Teredinibacter purpureus: one gene and its partner. The protein of the gene in region 2 interacts with the protein of the main gene of each other region in a pairwise test. Links are inferred from orthologs where the notes say so. Each region holds a gene or a part of one and is shown on either strand. Other genes may lie near its edges.

Region 1 (4,198 bases), 670 kb from region 2 along the record:
CAGACCCAGATCTCTGGCTCAGCCCACCTCCACTCGCTAGTACGCCCTTATTAGCCATCATTATTGACGATCTAGGCTACCAGCAAGACACCGCACCCTCCCTTTTCTCACTACACCCAGAAATCACACTGGCGATTATTCCCTTTACCCCCTATGGCACAGAACTGGCGTCCCTCGCTTTTTCGCACAAGTTTGAAGTGATGGTTCACGCCCCCATGGAAACGATAGAAGACCGCCCGTGGGAAACGGCACTACGCACTACTATGAACGAAGCAGAGCTTACCGCCTTAGGCCTCGCCATGATTAAAGCGGTGCCCAACGCTAAGGGATTAAACAACCACGGCGGCAGCTTGCTGACACAATATCAAGCCCCTATGGACTGGCTAATGGGCATACTGGCCACACAACAGCTGTATTTTATTGATAGCCGTACCACCGCCAAGACTGTCGCCAGTACCCGAGCGAGAATTGCCGGCATTACCCACGGCTCTCGCGATATATTCCTCGATAATGTCCGATCAGCCAAAGCCATCTCTCACCAACTAGAAAAGGCCGTTGAACGAGCACATAATCAAGGGTACGCCATTGCCATTGGCCACCCCTACCCCAAAACCCTCCACGTATTGGAAAAACAACTCCCAACACTAAAACAACGCGGCGTTAAGCTCATCAGAGTTTCCACCTTACTTTCCCATCTACACCCTTCTTTCGCTCGTTTACCACCAACCACTCAACATCACCCGCATACCGTTTATCCAAATGCCAACTGACGCCTAGATCTACATCACGCTAATTGTGTGATAGACTTCACGTTTTTACGGAAACCGAGCTGCGAAAAGGGCCAATCTGCCTATAATTTCGCCTAGAGTGTTGCGTGAATGGTTCGCGCCAATAACCATCACGTTTAACTGAACAACCTCTTTGCAGTAGGTTACGCCGCTAAGTGAGTGACCTCGCTGAATCGTCCTACACGACGGCGTGGCGTAGTACCCTCGGGTAACAACAACTTGACTCGCACCTTGTGCTTGTCATATTGCATTGATTTCATGGATAGAGATTAGTCATAGGAGACACCCAAATGAACAGAACAGGCGACACTAACACCCCCCCTAATCGCTCAAAGCGCTTTTTTGAGAAAGGAGAATACTGGTATTACAGCACACGTGAAGGTGTTGATATTGGGCCTTTCGATACCTTGCATGAAGCAGAAACCGGCGCCAGTGATTTTATAGATTTTATATTGCACGCGGAGCCAGAGGTCCTGCAGACCCTCGAGCGCTACGCTAGTAAAGCAGCTTAAAAAAAGGGAGGTATTAACCTCCCTTTTTTGTGTCTCGATGTTAGTAAGCTCTCACTAGCCTACTGTCACCAAGGCTGACGCCCGCCCTTTTTCATCGCCATCCTATCATTGTGGAACGCTTGCAACTCGGAGCGTTGCTCTTGCGTCAAAACCTCTTGAACTTTAGCGTGAAGCGCTGCGCGCTGTAATACCCGTTCGCGCGCGCGCTCAGCCGCCGATGTCGCCAGAGCCTCCACTTGTAGCTGATAATCTGCAGAGTCTGCGTCTAACTGGAATATTGCGCCTCTAATTGCCCCCCTAGCAGCAGGCCTGCTCATGGGGGCCATCTCAGACATCAAAGCCTCTAATTCAACTCTTTGCTCTGACGTAAGATCTACGACCCTTTCCAACATGAGCAGTGGTATTCCTCGTTCACCGTCTCGCCCACATTTGCCACCAAAAGGGGCTGCTACTGCTACCGAAAATGCAAAAGTCGCAAGAAGCGCCATTATCATTACCGAACTTGATGTTTTCATCGTTATCCCTCCTTCGTTAAGTTGTATACAGTTTGCGCCAAACGCCTGCAAAGTTGGGTTAAGGCAGTGTAAAGTTAGGTAAAGATAAAAAGTTTTAATCTCACAACGATTACAGTTAACGTATGGAAAACACGATACCAACAATACTTCTCGTCGATGACGACATTGAGCTGTGCAATTTACTTGCAGAGTACCTTTCTGGTGAGGGGTTCGAAGCCGTTACCTCTCACACAGGACAAGATGCCATTACGTGCATACAATCCAATCCGACTATTTCTGCCGTGGTATTAGACATTATGATGCCTGGTATGTCTGGGCTAGAGGTATTACGACAAATACGCCCGCAAAGTGATATCCCCATTATTATGCTAACAGGGAGAGGCGACGACATAGATAGAATCCTCGGTCTCGAAATGGGCGCAGATGACTACCTTGGGAAACCCTGCAACCCACGTGAGCTTGTTGCGCGTCTTCGCGCTATTTTACGCCGCACACACAATCAAATTAGCAACTCACCCGACCAGCCGCTTCAACTACACGGTATAACACTGCGCATCAGCGCGCTTAGCGTTCACGTGAACGATAATCAATTAAACCTTACCAGCGCCGAATTTAATACCTTGCAACTTTTATTACAGAAAGCAGGACACACGCTATCCAAACAACTCCTGACAGAAGCCGTATTACACCGAAAACTTGAACCTTACGACCGTAGCATAGACGTACACATTAGCCGGCTACGACAAAAACTCTCCGCAGAAGGGGTTGGCGATGTCATAAAATCTGTGCGCGGTATTGGCTACCAGATGGTCACGGAATAACGCACTATGATGTTATTTAACAGGATTTACTGGCGTATATTTTTTTCGTTTTGGATCGCCATTATCACCATCACATTTGCCACCGTTTATGTCGTCATCAACACGCTGCAAACTGCCGATTTTCTGCAGCGCCACCAAGAAACCGTCGCCGCTCTCGCCAAGGACATCATTGAGCGTTATGAAGCAGCGGGTGAAGCCCTTCCCTCGCCACTAGAGCCTCTCAAGATAAGACGTTTTGACCCATCACATTCGCCACTACGTCCGCTCAGAAACATGCCCCCACAGGAACGAGAAAGATTTCACTCACCGGGTTTCAACATTACTGGCCAAGACGGCACCACCATTTTTCAACATCGCTTTAACTTTCAAAAAAACGGGCCAATACTGCAGTTCGAGCTTAATAGCAGCACCGGTCGAACGTACCGAGTACAGACATTTAAACCTCCGTTACCGGCCTTTTTTAAAACGGCTATTAAGCGTTTTTTCTCGGTGCATCTAATATTGATTCTTATCGTATCGACACTGGTTAGCGCTTCGCTAAGCTGGAGTTTAACTCGCCCCTTAAAACTACTGGGGCAGTTCAGCCGAAGGTATGCAGAAGAAAATGACAAAACACCCATTGCAAAAAATTTGCTTGCGCGCGGCGATGAGATTGGTGATCTCGCAATCGATATGCATTTTATGACAGGAAAAATTGAAGCATCGCTTACTGCACAGCAACAGCTGCTTTACGATGTATCTCACGAATTGCGCGCTCCTCTGGCACGTTTACAAGCCAGCGCAGCCTTAATAGAGCAGACGCTCTCCTCCACTCAGCATACTGACCGTATTCATAGTGAGTGTGATCGTATCAACAATTTAATCCAACAAATTCTCGATTATTCACGATTAAACCGCGACACTGAAGCCCTAGTTTCTATCGAAATAGTCGCCTTTCTAAAAAACCTCATCGACACAATACAATTTGAATACACAAACCGACATTTCATTTTCACGCCATCCGTTGACACACTCACGGTAACGGCTCTACCCCGTGCACTTGCCAGCGCACTGGACAATATTTTACGCAACGCGTGCAAATACTCACCGAAAGAACGCCCCGTTGAGATTGAGGTAATACAAAAGTCGGATACACTCAGTATTATTATTCGCGATCATGGCGCTGGCGTTAACGATTATGAATTAGAAAAACTGCTGATGCCGTTCTACCGTTCTGGCAATAGAATGCATACGGAAGGGTTTGGTTTGGGGCTAAGTATTGCCAAACAGGCCATGGATAAACACCACGGCCAGCTAATACTCTCAAACCACGCGGAAGGTGGTTTGAGAGTAGAATGTAAGCTGCCAATTAAAACTAAGTAACGCTTATAAGCGAACTTCAATTCCTTGTGCTTTCATAAAGGCTTTTGCTTCCGGCACCGAATATTCACCAAAATGAAAAATACTGGCGGCTAGAACAGCATCGGCACCGCCTTTGACTACGCCGTCGGCCAAATGCTGTAAATTTCCCACGCCGCCCGACGCAATGACAGGAACCGATACCGCATCGGCAATACTCCGGG
Region 2 (4,172 bases):
CCTCGCTTACGGGGGTATTGTTGTTGCCAAATAAGATGAGGCGCGTGTAGTGAATGTTAAATTCTTTATCAAAGCTGTAATACAGCGCATCGACCAAATCACCCAAATCGTTACATTCGAGTAAGGCTAGCACTAAGCGTTTGGTTTTATCGAACAGGCGATCGTTATCGCGGGCGTTGTCGAGCAGTTGGCTTAGCCGATGCCGCATGTCCATATTGCGATCACGTAAGATAGCCACTTGGCGCTCTACCAGTGAGACGGCAGGGCCGCTTTGGTGAGGCAGGTCAAGATCGGCCAATAGATCGATATGGCGATTGAAAAAATCCGGATGTTTTTTCAGGTATTGTGCTACCTGCTCGTCGGAAATTTTTTCCCTGTTCTGAGTAATAGAAGATTCACTCATACTTTAACTTGTCCATGAAAGACGGATGTTGCTGGGCCGGTCATCATAACAGGGTTTTGAGCGCCCTCCCATTGAATGCGTAACGTGCCGCCGGGCAATTCTACCGCTACGGTAGGGTCTAGCAGACCGCGCAGAATGCCACTCACAACCGCCGCGCAGGCACCTGTCCCACAGGCGAGCGTTTCTCCGGCACCGCGTTCGTACACGCGTAATCGAACAGTTTTCCGATCGATTATTTGCATAAACCCGGCGTTAACTCGGCTGGGAAATTGTTTGTGCGATTCGATAAGCGGGCCAATGGTGTCTACCGGAAAATGCGTAAGGTCTTCTACTAAGGTAATGGCGTGTGGGTTCCCCATAGACACCGCCCCTATGTCGAAGGTTTGGTCTGCGACGCGAAGGGGGTAGTACGCTAATTGCTTATCTGCGGTGAATGGAATATTACTGGGCGTTAGTTCGGGCGCGCCCATGTTGACGGTCACTTGGTTGTCGTCGTTAACATGTAATGTGAGTATGCCAGCGGCAGTTTCGACACATATTGTGGTTTTACTTGTGAGCTGACGCTGGCGTACGAAAAGGGCAAAACAGCGGGCGCCGTTGCCGCAGTTTTCTACTTCGGTGCCGTCGCTATTGAATATACGGTAGCGAAAGTCGGTGTCGGGATTGGTGGGAGATTCCACAACTAATACTTGATCGCAGCCGACGCCGAAATGACGGTCGGCGAGCTTACGTGCGCGCTCCGGTGTTACAGTGATTTTTTGACTGATGGCATCAATCATCACAAAATCGTTACCGATACCTTCCATTTTGGTAAAGCGTAAACGCATTAGCCTTGCTCTCCTGATGGCAGCAGGTGCTCGCCACGAATCATATCGTTAAAATCTTCGCGTTCGCGAATTAAAAAGTGTTGATCGCCGTCCACAAATACCTCGGCTGCGCGGCCACGGGTGTTGTAATTGGAACTCATAACGAAACCGTAAGCACCGCTGGACATGAGCGCCAGCTGATCACCTGCTCTGAGTGATAGTACGCGATCTTTAGCAAGGAAGTCGCCTGTTTCACACACTGGGCCGACTAGATCCCATGGCTGAGCTGTAGCGCTGCTGTTTTGCTGTAACGGCAAAACGTTCTGCCATGCTTGGTAAAGTGCGGGGCGAATGTTGTCGTTCATGGCGGCATCGATGATAGCGAAATTACGGTGCTCGGTGGGCTTCAGATAAAGCACTTCCGTGAGCAGTACGCCCGCGTTCGCGGCAATTGAGCGACCGGGTTCCAGTATGAGCTCGAGAGGCCTATCGCCTAAGCGTTGTTTTACCGCGGCGAGGTAATCTTGTGGCGAAGGCGGTGTTTCATCGTTGTAGGTAACGCCTAAGCCGCCGCCGAGATCTAAATGCGCAATAGCAATGTTCGATTCAGCTAGCGTATCGACTAACATTAGTACCCGATCGAGCGCATCTAAGAACGGGGCCAGTTCCGTTAACTGCGAGCCGATATGACAGTCTACTCCTACGACGTTTATGCCTGGTAATTGTGCTGCACGTTGGTATACGTGGGGCGCGCGTTCAATGTCGATGCCGAACTTATTTTCTTTTAGGCCGGTAGAAATATAAGGGTGAGTGTGGGCGTCTACATCCGGGTTCACACGCAATGATATATTCGCGACCTTGCCCATTTGGGTTGCTATAGCCGAAAGAACGTCGAGTTCTGCTTCAGATTCTACGTTGAAGCATGCGATACCCGTATCCAGTGCGAAGACCATTTCGTTAGGCTTTTTGCCAACACCTGAAAATATAATGCGTTCTGGTTTTCCGCCTGCGGCTAACACCCGTTGTAATTCGCCGATAGAGACAATATCAAAGCCTGCACCCAGTTGGGCCAGTACTTGTAATACGGCGATATTGGAATTTGCTTTTACGGCGTAGCATACCGTGCCGGGGTGTTCGCCAAGTGCTTGCGCGTAAGCAAGATAATGTTCGCTAAAGGCCGCGCGGCTATAAACGTAGCAAGGTGTACCATACTGCTCGGCAAGGGCTGATAGCGAAACACCTTCGGCGTGAAGGCTGCGGTTGCGAAACTCAAAATTGGACATGCTGTTACTTTCTCGAAATTCGTGTATTTAGGCGTTACGGTTGACGTGGCTCTACAGCGGGCATTTCCGTTGGCGTAACCGATTCGGTAGTGTGCGTGGGGTCGGGTAATTTTAATGGGCCTTTTTGTCCACAAGCACTCAAGCCCACAAGACCGAAAAACATTAGCCCTAAGGCCGTTGCTCGACGTATTGTTAGTGTTGCGCAAGCAGTATTCTTAACGGTTGTAAAAGGCATATTCGACCCCGTAAACAAGAATGTGTGTCAGGGTGGCCTTAGCGGTAATAGGGATTATTCGCGCGCTTAGCCCCGTGACGAAAGGCCGGAGTATAACCTGTCATACAGGTTGGTATAACCCTGCAAAAGGAAACAGTTGGGAGGGAGGTTAGGTTTTTAGCAGTATGCCAATGGCATGGTTAAGACGAAATTCTAGCCGGTCTTTTAGTTTTAGGTAATGGCCGCTGGTGAGTCGGCCAGCATCAGATAATAAGGGTATGCAAAGGCTTAGGTCGAGATCGGTTAGGTAGACGGCGTAGTGCTCACGTGATGTGCGTAATTTCAGAATGTATTGTGCTACGACCATATAGAGCTGGTGGTTAAAGGTTCGACCTAGAAATTCTTGGTCATCACAATAAAAGTCGAAGACCAGTTCGCCATCGCTGCCTTTGTGTGCCACGGCTTTCACTTCAAATTTCGCGGTGGCGGGCTGCTGGCGAGACACAAGTTTGGGGGCCGCTTTGAAGCGTGGGCCTGTTTTAATTAACTCATAAAAGTGCAGAGGGAAAATGCCAAAGTCGTATAGCAATTGCTGGTTAAGGCGTGTTTGTCGCTCGATGATTGCGCGTAAAAATTGATGTAATGGCTTTAGCGGTGAGTGTTCGCCGCTCCCGTGATATTCACGGTGTGTGATGGAGCCCATTTCATCGACGACATACACTTCCATTCCTATATCGTAACGCCTATAAAAAATGTGTATGGCACCGGACCAATTTCGGCCGCCCATTCCGCCTGAAATAGTGTGGCTAATCGTGCGCATGGGATGCGATTCAAGTGCACGGCTGTCAAATAAAATTGGGCTTATAGCGAGTTGCTCTTCGCCTAAATAATCAATTAAAAGGTTACGTGTTTTATGCTCTCGTATGAGTAGCTTAGGGCCTCTAAATTGCAGGCTGTAGTAAGCGCCGGCCATTTCAAAAAGATAGCGTGTGGTCGCCGGGTAACGGCCACTGTAATAGCAGTGCGAAATTTCATTAAACCAGCGTTGAATACGATTAGTAATGGTCGTTGTATGGTGAGCACCTATACAGGTAATCGATAGTGACGGGGGTGTTTGGTGTGTGCCGGGTAAGCAGAGTTGCAGGTATTCTTGAAGCGCCTCTAGCAGTGCGTGCTTGGAGTCGAAACGTCGCGCACTAATTTCGTCCCAGCTGTTGCGTGTGATCATATCAAGCGACACTACGAGGTTGTCTTTGAATCCGCTATAACGTAATGCGTCGGCTTGGCCGCTTAGCCGTTGGATACCTAAGCCATCTAAACGGGATGTTGGCGATCGGCCAACGTTGAGTAGTAGAAGTGCATGTGTGGGGGCGGCTGCTTGTTTAAAGTGTTTATGGCTAAGCGAAGGGAGCGGCAGTGGCAGCCATTGAGCGAGTTGTGCGAGTATTTTTCGCACGTCAACATCG

What was found. The genes of interacting proteins can lie anywhere in the genome.
Region 1: the proteins of lysA (region 2) and H5647_RS01920 interact in binary tests that used the Escherichia coli proteins (3 or more experiments, as listed by UniProt). The link is inferred for Teredinibacter purpureus from one-to-one orthologs.

Annotation. Positions count from the first base shown.
Region 1 is NZ_CP060092.1:485,278-489,475, forward strand. The notes cover bases 893-3,786. They hold H5647_RS01920 (response regulator transcription factor), read left to right. Parts: upstream 893-1,937; coding sequence 1,938-2,636; downstream 2,637-3,786. Other genes in these bases: H5647_RS01910 (DUF6316 family protein), read left to right, coding at 1,079-1,300; H5647_RS01915 (Spy/CpxP family protein refolding chaperone), read right to left, coding at 1,366-1,815; H5647_RS01925 (sensor histidine kinase), read left to right, coding at 2,643-3,786. In the rest of the region: H5647_RS01905 (divergent polysaccharide deacetylase family protein), read left to right, coding at 1-770; more of H5647_RS01925, read left to right, coding at 3,787-3,998; imidazole glycerol phosphate synthase subunit HisF, read right to left, coding at 4,002-4,198. UniProt on the Escherichia coli protein: Response regulator member of the two-component regulatory system CpxA/CpxR which responds to envelope stress response by activating expression of downstream genes including cpxP, degP, dsbA and ppiA.
Region 2 is NZ_CP060092.1:1,158,514-1,162,685, forward strand. Bases 362-3,229 are described here. They hold lysA (diaminopimelate decarboxylase), read right to left. Parts: upstream 2,493-3,229; coding sequence 1,230-2,492; downstream 362-1,229. Other genes in these bases: H5647_RS05160 (DUF484 family protein), read right to left, coding at 362-403; dapF (diaminopimelate epimerase), read right to left, coding at 400-1,230; lptM (LPS translocon maturation chaperone LptM), read right to left, coding at 2,527-2,727; H5647_RS05180 (class I adenylate cyclase), read right to left, coding at 2,876-3,229. In the rest of the region: more of H5647_RS05160, read right to left, coding at 1-361; more of H5647_RS05180, read right to left, coding at 3,230-4,172. UniProt on the Escherichia coli protein: Specifically catalyzes the decarboxylation of meso-diaminopimelate (meso-DAP) to L-lysine. Is not active against the DD- or LL-isomers of diaminopimelate.